DNA from 2 places in the Crenobacter cavernae genome. Region 1 is predicted to be linked to the other one. Evidence: predicted binding sites of a transcription regulator. Region 1 holds the regulator's gene; the other holds the start of a gene.
The links. The regulator sigma-54, encoded in region 1, starts transcription at its own class of promoters, with help from an activator protein. The targets are predictions, from matches to a motif close to CTGGCACGCTTCATGCTT.
Positions count from the first base shown of each region.

Region 2: the regulator sigma-54 is predicted to act here: its motif matches at 3,278-3,295, upstream of DWG20_RS10220 (flagellar hook-length control protein FliK).

Region 1 is NZ_CP031337.1:360,538-365,276, forward strand. It holds gene DWG20_RS01620 (KdsC family phosphatase) at 1-244, shown strand, start outside; gene lptC (LPS export ABC transporter periplasmic protein LptC) at 241-801, shown strand; gene lptA (lipopolysaccharide transport periplasmic protein LptA) at 791-1,300, shown strand; gene lptB (LPS export ABC transporter ATP-binding protein) at 1,297-2,025, shown strand; gene DWG20_RS01640 (RNA polymerase factor sigma-54) at 2,036-3,433, shown strand; gene hpf (ribosome hibernation-promoting factor, HPF/YfiA family) at 3,564-3,905, shown strand; gene ptsN (PTS IIA-like nitrogen regulatory protein PtsN) at 4,022-4,483, shown strand; gene hprK (HPr(Ser) kinase/phosphatase) at 4,476-4,739, shown strand, end outside.
Region 2 is NZ_CP031337.1:2,101,946-2,106,684, forward strand. It holds gene fliG (flagellar motor switch protein FliG) at 1-595, shown strand, start outside; gene DWG20_RS10205 (FliH/SctL family protein) at 585-1,346, shown strand; gene fliI (flagellar protein export ATPase FliI) at 1,339-2,721, shown strand; gene fliJ (flagellar export protein FliJ) at 2,730-3,182, shown strand; gene DWG20_RS10220 (flagellar hook-length control protein FliK) at 3,329-4,270, shown strand; gene DWG20_RS10225 (flagellar basal body-associated FliL family protein) at 4,373-4,739, shown strand, end outside.

The sequences.
Region 1 (4,739 bases):
GCTGGAAACGACCGGCCTCACCGCCGAGGAATGCGCGTACATCGGCGACGACGTGGTCGACCTGCCGGTGATGATCCGCGTCGGCCTGTCGGTCGCCGTGCCCGAGGCGCCGAGCCTGGTCCTCCAGCACGCGCACTACGTCACCGGCGCATCCGGCGGCGCCGGCGCAGTACGCGAACTGACCGAGCGCATCATGCAGGCGCAGGGCACCTTCGACGCGCTGATGGCGCGCTACCTCGAATGATCCGCCCGCACCGGCTGTTTCCGATCGCGCTCGTCGGCCTGATGGCGATGCTCGCTTTCTGGCTCGACCAGATCTCGCGCTGGAGCCCGTCGGGCAAGGAGCTCGACCCGAGCCGTCCCGAGTACACGGTCGAAGACTTCAGTGCGACGCGCTTTGACGCGCAAGGCCGCATCCAGGAACGCCTCGTCGCCAAACAGGGCTGGCAGTTCCCCAAGCAGCCCGACCTCCACCTGCGCGAGGCCGTGCTCGACAACTACCAGGCCGGCGCGCTCGCCTACCGCGCCGCCGGCGCCATCGCGCGCTACAACCGGCAGGACGGCATCGCCTTTCTCGAACAGAAGGCGCACTTCTTCAAGCCGGGCGTCGCCGGCCAGCCGGACACCCACGTCTACGGCAGCCGGATCACGATCAACACGCGTACGCGCGTCGCCAGCGCCAAGACGCCGGTGGAAATCCACTATGGCGAGTCGATCGCCAACGCCATCGGTTTCGAATACCAGCAGCAGAAGGGCCTGTTGCGGCTCCTCTCCCACGCAAGGGTGAAATATGTACAGTAAGCTTTTGACCGCGGTCCTCGTCGGCCTGGCCACGCTGCCGGCCTGGGCGGAAAAGGCCGACCAGAAGAAGCCGATCGAGATCAGCGCCGACGCCGGCACGCTCGACCAGCTCAAGGGCGTCACCGTCTGGCAGGGCAACGTGATCGTGATCCAGGGCACGCTCAAGGCGACCGCCGACCAGCTGACCGTCACCCGCGACGCGCAGGGCCGCCAGACGCTGCAGGGCATAGGCCGCCCGGCCACCTTCCGCCAGAAACTCGAAGCCCGCCCCGAGTACGTCGAAGGCCAGGGTTCGCGCGTCGACTACACCAGCGCCAGCAACCAGGTCGTGCTCACCGGCAATGCGCGCGTCAAGCGCGGCGCCGACGTCGTCACCGGCGGAGTCATCACCTACAACACCGAGACCGAGGTCTACCAGGTCAGCGGCGGCAGCGTGCAGGGCCCGAACAAGGGTCGCGTCACCGTGATCCTGCAACCGAAGGACGAAGGCCAGAAATGACGCAGAGCCAGCTCACCGTCCGCCACCTGCAGAAACGCTTCAAGAAGCGCGCCGTCGTGCGCGACGTGTCGCTCGACATCGCCAGCGGCGAGGTCGTCGGCCTCTTGGGGCCGAACGGCGCCGGCAAGACGACCAGCTTCTACATGATCGTCGGCCTCGTCGCGGCCGACGGTGGCGAGATCGAACTGGACGGCACTGTCATCACCCGCCTGCCGATCCACAAGCGCGCACGCATGGGGCTCGGCTACCTGCCGCAGGAAGCGTCGATCTTCCGCAGGATGACGGTCGAGGAAAACATCCGCGCCGTGCTCGAGATCGGCGGCCTGAAGGGCGAGAACCTCGATAAGGAGCTCGAACTCCTGCTCGACGACCTCAACATCGCCCACCTTCGCGACACCAACGCGCTGGCGCTGTCCGGCGGCGAACGACGCCGCGTCGAGATCGCGCGCGTGCTCGCCACGCGGCCGCGCTTCATCCTGCTCGACGAACCGTTCGCCGGCGTCGACCCGATCGCGGTGATCGACATCCAGAAGATCATCGCCTTCCTGCGCGAGCGCGGCATCGGCGTCCTGATCACCGACCACAACGTGCGCGAAACGCTGCGCATCTGCGATCGCGCCTATATCATCAGTGAAGGCGCTGTGCTCGCCTCGGGCGAACCGGACACGCTCGTCAACGACGAGAAGGTTCGCGAAGTCTATCTCGGCGAGCACTTCCACCTGTAATGGCCACGCCATGAAGCAGAGCCTCCAGCTCAAGGTCTCGCAACATCTCACCCTCACCCCGCAGCTGCAGCAGTCGATCAAGCTGTTGCAGCTGTCGACGCTCGACCTGCAATCCGAGGTCGAACGGGTGTTGCTCGACAACCCGCTGATCGAACGGATGGACGACGGCCCGAGCGAAGCGTCCGGCGAGGAAAGGTTGGCCGAGCCCGCCGCCGACAACGGCTCGGCCGACGGCGCCGACACGTTGCCGGGCGAGCTGTCCGACTGGGGACGCGGCGCCGCGCGCGGCGACAACGACGACTACGACCCGCTCGCCAACGTCGCCTGCCCGGTGTCGCTGCGCGAACACCTGATCGCCCAGCTCGGCGAAATCGCGATGTCGACGCGCGAACACGGCGTCGTCAGCCTGTTGATCGAAGAGCTCGACGACGACGGTTTCATGCCGCAGCCGCTCGAAGCGGTGCTCGCCGAACTGCCGGCCGAACTCGAACTGACGCTCGAAGAGCTCGAGGACGGTCTCGAACTGCTGCAGGGCTTCGACCCGGCCGGCGTCGGCGCCTTCGACCTGACCGGCTGCCTGCTGCTACAGCTGGCCAGCCTGCCCCGCGTCACGCCGGGGCTTGCGAGCGCACGCACCATCGTCGAGAAGCACCTGACGCTGCTCGGCCAACGCGACTACGGCAAGCTGAAGAAACTGCTCTCGGTCGACGACGCCGAACTGAGACTCGCGCAGCAGCTGATCGCCAGCCTCACCCCGCATCCGGCGGCCAACTTCGGTCGCGACGAGACGCACTACATCGTGCCCGACGTGCTGGTGGTCAAGCGCAAGGGACGCTGGCAGGCCGAGCTCAACCCGGGCGCCGTGCCGCGGCTGCGCGTCAACCCCGGCTACGCCAAATTGGTGTCCGAGGCGCGCGGCGAAAGCGGCGAACTCGCGCCGCGCCTGCAGGAAGCCAAGTGGTTCGTCAAAAACATCCAGCAACGGTTTGACACCATCCTGAAAGTGTCGGAATCTATCGCCAACAGGCAGCAAGCGTTCTTTGAACATGGTGAAGTGGCAATGCGTCCGTTGATACTGCGCGACATTGCCGAAGAACTGGGCCTGCACGAATCCACCATCTCCCGGGTGACCACGCAGAAATACCTCCTCTGCGCGCGCGGGCTCTTCGAACTCAAATATTTCTTCGGCAGTGCGTTGGAAACCGACAGCGGCGGCGAGTGTTCCGCGACCGCGATCAAGGCGCTGATCAAGCAGCTGATCGACGCCGAAGACCGTCAAGCACCGCTCTCCGACAGCAAGCTGGTCGACCTCCTGACAAAACAAGGCATCCAGGTCGCGCGTCGCACCGTGGCCAAGTACCGCGAGGCGATGCAGATCGCGGCGGTCGCCCAGCGCAAGACGCTTTGAAAAAGGCTCTTTAAAACGCCGATTGCTACCCCACCTGTTCTTTGAGGGGTTCCGTCGCCCCGCGATGGAGCCACACAAGAAAACCGCCGGGCCGCCGGGCCCAGGCGTTTGTCACCTAAGGAGTTAGGGTATGAACCTCAAGATCACCGGTCTTCATCTCGAAGTTACTCCGCCGATGCGCGACTACATCGAAAGCAAACTCGAACGCGTGACCCGCCACGTCGACGACGTGATCGACGTCGCCGTGACGCTATCGGTCGACAAGCTTGTGCAGAAGGCGGAGGTGAACGTTCACCTCTCCGGCAAGGATATCCACGTGGAGGCCACCGAAGCCGACATGTATGCAGCCGTCGATGCGCTGATCGACAAACTCGACCGCCAGGTCCTGAAACACAAGGAAAAACGCAACGAGCGCCGCGCGCCGACCCCGGCACCAGCACCGGAAGCGCCGACAGAACAGGCGAACGCCTGAGTGGCGTGATTGTCGAAACGGGAACCTGCGGGTTCCCGTTTTTCATTGACGGCCTTTTGCCAAGACTACGCTTGAGCGTAGAATGGCCGGGTTTTTTCTGTAAGCAAACGCACAGTATGAGCCTGATCGGCAAAATCCTCGCGCCCGACCATGTCCTGATCGACCTGGACGTCGGCAGCAAAAAACGCGTATTCGAACAGGTGGGGCTCCTTGTCGAGAACACCCACGCCATCGCCAGAAGCGAAGTGTTCGACTGCCTGTTCGCCCGGGAAAAACTCGGTTCGACCGGCCTCGGCCAAGGCGTGGCGATTCCGCACGGACGCGCCAAGGGGCTGAAGGAGGCGGTCGGCGTGTTCATCCGCCTGAAGAACCCGATCCCCTTCGACGCGCCCGACGGCAAGCCGGTACAGAGCCTGTTCGTGCTCCTCGTGCCCGAAGAGGCGACCGACCTGCACCTGCAGGTCTTGTCTGAACTCGCACAACGCTTCTCCAGCCGCGCGCTGCGCGAGGCGCTGATCGCCGCGCCCGACCGCGACACCCTCTACCGCCTGCTCACCGAATGGTCCGGCCATGCCTAGCGTCTCCGTTCGCCAGCTCTACCAGGACAACCATCAGAAACTGTTTCTGACCTGGGTCGCCGGCACCGGCGGGTCGGATACGATGATCCGCAACGACGACCAGCGCCCGACCCTCGCCCTCGTCGGCCACCTGAACTTCATCCACCCGAACGCGGTGCAGGTGCTCGGTGTGGCCGAGGTCGACTACCTGGAGAAACTGGAGAACGCCGCCGCGCGCACCGCGCTCGACCAGCTGTTCCACAAGCCGATGGCGGTC
Region 2 (4,739 bases), 1.5 Mb from region 1:
GCCCGACCTGTCGAGCGCGATCCTGCAGCACTTCCCCGAGCGCCTGCGCAACGAGGTGCTGATCCGCACCGCGACGCTCGAGGGCGTGCAGCCGACCGCCTTGAAGGAGCTGAACGAGGTGCTGACGCAGCTGTTGTCCGGCTCGGACCGCATCAAGAAGAGTGCAGCCGGCGGCATCGCGATGACCGCCGAGATCCTCAACTTCATGGGCGGCAACGTCGAGGCGTCGGCGCTCAACTACATTCGCGAATACGACCCGGAACTGGCGCAGCGCATCCAGGACAAGATGTTCGTGTTCGAGAACCTGATCGACATCGACGACCGCTCGATCCAGACCATCCTGCGCGAAGTGCAGACCGACTCGCTCGTCATCGCGCTCAAGGGCACGAGCAACGAGCTCAAGGACAAGATCTTCCGCAATATGTCGCAGCGCGCCGCCGAGATGCTGCGCGACGACCTCGAGTCGCGCGGCCCGGTCAAACTGTCCGAGGTCGAGGCCGAGCAGAAGGAAATCCTCAAGGTGGTGCGCAAGCTCGCCGACGAGGGCCAGGTCGTGCTAGGCGGCAAGGGCGGGGACGAAGGCATTGTCGAATAAGGCCGGCATCATCCCCGGCGACGCGCTCGAAGGCTGGGCGCGCTGGCATCCGGGCGAACTGTTTCCCATCGCGCCGGAGGCCGAGCCAGCACCCGAAGCGTTGGCCGAGCCCATCGACGGGCACGACGTCGCCGCCGAGAGACTGGAAGACGACGCGGAGCCGCCCGAGTCTTCTGAGCCGATCGCCCCGCCGCCGGCCTACCCGACGGCCGCCGAACTCGAAGCGATCCACCAAGAGGCGTGGCAGGGCGGCTACGACGCCGGCCATACCGAAGGGCTGGCGCTGGGCCGTGAAGAAGGTCGCGAAGCGGCGCATGCCGAGGCGGCAAGTCAATTCGATACCGCATTCGCGCCGCTCTCTGAGCTCGGCCAACGTTTCGAGGGCGAGCTCGTCCGCGTCGAGACCGAACTGGCGCCGTCGCTGTTGAAGCTCGCGTTCGAGCTCGCCTCCGAGCTGAGCCGCGTCACCGTCGCCGCCAACCCTGATTCGTTGCGCAACTTGCTCGCCGAGGCGCTCGCCGACTGGCGCGAGGAACTCGCACGCGCCCGTGTGCGCGTTCATCCCGACGATCTCGCCACCGTCAGAGCGTTTCTCGAGGCCGAAGCGCCGGCCACCGTCTGGCAGTGGCAGGAAGACGCCGCGCTCGAGCGCGGCGGCTGCGTGATCGACACCCGGACCGTGTCGCTGGATCTCAGTATGGAAACGCGTCGCGCCGTGCTCGCGGCGGCGCTCGGACTCGGCGATGCTTGAGCGCCAGCAGGCCTTTTTAGCCTGCGCGGGCCGCGTCGCCGCCGCCACGCCCTTGTGGCAGGCGGCCGGAAGGCTGACCCAGGTCACCGGCATGGTGATGGAGGCGGTCGGCCTCAAGCTGCCGGTCGGCAGCGCGTGCCGCGTCGAACTGTCGGATAAGCACAGCGTCGAGGCCGAAGTCGTCGGTTTCGCCGGCGACAAGCTCTACCTGATGCCGATCTCCAACGTGCACGGCCTGTTGCCGGGCACGCCGGTGACGCCGCTCACCGCCTACCACCCGCCGCGCTACGGCCGCGGATCGCTCGCCGGTGACGACGGCGCGTCGGTCGGTCGCAAGGTGCCGGTCGGCATGAGCCTGTTGGGGCGCGTGCTCGACTCGCTCGGTCGCCCGCTCGACGGCAAGGGCGACATCCACCCGGACGCCTACTTTCCGCTCTACAGCCAGCCGATCAACCCGCTCGAGCGCACGCCGGTGCACGACGTGCTCGACGTCGGCGTGCGCGCGATCAACGGCCTGCTGACCGTCGGCCGAGGCCAGCGTCTCGGCCTGTTCGCCGGCTCCGGCGTCGGCAAGTCGGTGCTGCTCGGCATGATGGCGCGCTACACGCGCGCCGACGTCGTCGTCGTCGGTCTGATCGGCGAACGCGGCCGCGAGGTGAAGGACTTCATCGACAACATCCTCGGCGACGAGGGGCGCGCCCGCTCGGTCGTCGTCGCCGCGCCGGCCGACCTGCCGCCCTTGATGCGACTGCACGGCGCCGCCTACGCGACCGCGCTCGCCGAATATTTCCGCGCGCAGGGTTTGGACGTCTTGCTGTTGATGGACTCGGTCACCCGCTACGCGATGGCGCAGCGCGAGATCGCGCTGGCGATCGGCGAGCCGCCGGTCACCAAGGGCTACCCGCCGTCGGTGTTCGCGCGGCTGCCGCAATTGATCGAGCGCGCCGGCAACGGCGCCGAGGGCGGCGGTTCGATCACCGCCTTCTATACGGTTCTTTCCGAGGGCGACGACCAGCAGGATCCGATCGCCGACTCGGCGCGCGCCATCCTCGACGGCCACTTCGTGCTGTCGCGCGAGCTGGCCGAATCCGGCCACTACCCGGCGATCGACATCGAACAGTCGATCAGCCGCGTGATGGTCGACGTCGTGCCGCGCCAGCAGATGGAGCAGGCGCGGCGCTTCAAGCAGCTCTACTCGCGCTACCAGCGCAACCGCGACCTGATTAGCGTCGGCGCCTACGTGCCCGGCTCCGACCCGGTGCTCGACGAGGCGATGCGCCGCCAGCTGCCGATGACGAGCTTCCTCAACCAGCCGCAGCACGAGTCGCACGACTATCCGTCGACGCTGCAGCAGCTCGATTCGACGCTCGCTTGAGATAGGCGATGGCCGACAGCAAGTACCGCCTGCTCCAGCAACTGGCCAAGGAACGCGAAGCCGCCGCCGCCGAGCGCATGCAGCGCGCGCAGGGCCGCCTGGGCGACGCGCGCCAGCGTCTCGAACAACTCGAAGCGTACCGCGACGAATACCGCGGCCGTTTCACCGCGCGCGGCCAGGCCGGCGTCGGCGTCGCGCAGTGGCAGGATTTCCGGTTGTTCCTCGGCAAGCTCGACGAGGCGGTCGGGCTGCAGAACGGCGAGGTCGAGCGCTGCCTGCAGCGGCTGCTGATGGAACGCCAGGGTTGGCAGAACGAACGCAAACGGGTGATGGCGTTCGACAAGCTGATGGAGCGCGAGGCCGAGCGCGCCGCGCTCAAGGAGAACCGTCGCGAGCAGAAGGCGATGGACGAATTCGCGTCGCGCCAGTTCTGGAACGCCACGCGCGGCAAGGGGCGCTAGGCGCGCCCGCCTCATCCGCAAACCGCCGCCGCTTCGACCGGGCGGCGGTTTTTTCTTGGGTTTGGCCAACGTTGGCCGAGCCGACAGTCAGGCATCTGGCATGGTGTTTGCTTTTCCAGTGCCAGCCGATAACCGGGGAGAATCCCATGAGCCTGACCGTCACCGCCACGTCCGCCCTGCCCAAAGGCCTCGCCGCCAACGCCGCCGCAGGCGAGGCCGCCGCCTTGCCGCAGGACGCGATGCTGTTTGCTTCGCTGCTCGGCGCCGAAATCGGCCAGCTGGGCGGCAAGGCGCAGGCCAAGGCCACGCCGTCGGCCGACGGCGACGGCGAGGCCAAGACGGCCGGCGACGACGCGAAGACCGCCGCGCCCACCGTTGACCCGGCCGCCGCGCTCGCCTACTTCCAGGTGCTGCCACAGCCGGTGCAGCCGCAGGGCACCGGACTGGGTTTGACGCCGCGCGGGGCCGGCGCGACCGAAGGCTTGCCGGGGGCGTCGACGGATGCGTCGGTCGAGTCGGGATTCCTGCTGTCGGCGCTCGCCGGCAAGAAGGGCGGCCAGCAAAAATTGCCGGCCGATACGGAAAGTCCTGCCGCTTTTGCGCCGCAATGGCCGGCGACGAGTGCGCTGGCCGGCCCGCACGCCGCCGCCAGGACCGAGCGCGCTCCGCATGTGGTGACTTTGCCGGTGCCGCTGTCCGACTCGGCCTGGGGGCGTGCGATGGGCGAGCAGCTGATCGGCCTCGTGAACCTGAAAGCGGAAACGGCGCATATCCAGGTCAACCCGCCGCAGCTCGGGCCGATCGAGGTGTCGCTGAAGATCGATTCGAACAACCTGGCGCAGCTGCAATTCATCGCCGCCAACCCGATCGCGCGCGACGCGGTCGAGAACAGCCTGCCGCGCTTGTCGCAGATGCTGGCCGAGAGCGGCATCCAGCTCGGCGACGCGCAGGTGTCGAGCGGCCAGGGTCAGTCGCAGCAGTCGTTCGCGCAGCAGCAGGGCCGGCGCGATGGCGGCGGCGTGCAGGACGAGCCGGACGCGCTGACCGCGATCCGTGCGGCGCGCGGCGTGCTCAGCATCTTCGCTTAAAGTATTTGGCTGTCTTTGTGGGCTATCCGTGCGGTACACTTGCGGGCGATCGTTGAAAATCGCTAACCATTCCCTTAAGTTCAACCCGCACGGATTCGCTTCATGGCTGAAGAACAGAAAAAGGACAAGAAGGCCGCAGGCGGCAGCAAGCTGCTGATCATCGTGATCGCGCTCCTGGTGCTGGTACTGGCCGCCGTCGGTGGTCTGGCGGCCTATGTGTTCGCCAATATGCAGAAGGGCGACGCCGCGCACGCCGAGCAGGTCGACGAGAAGGCGGTCAAGAAGAAGGACGGGCCGCCGATCTTCCAGAAACTCGACACTTTCGTCGTGAACCTCGCCGGCGGCTCCGGTGCGATGCTGCAGGTCGAGATGCAGGCCGAGTTGTCCGATGAGGACGCCAAGAAGCGCTTCACCGACTACATGCCCAAGGTGCGCAGCGCGCTGATCCTGCTCTTGTCATCCAAGACCT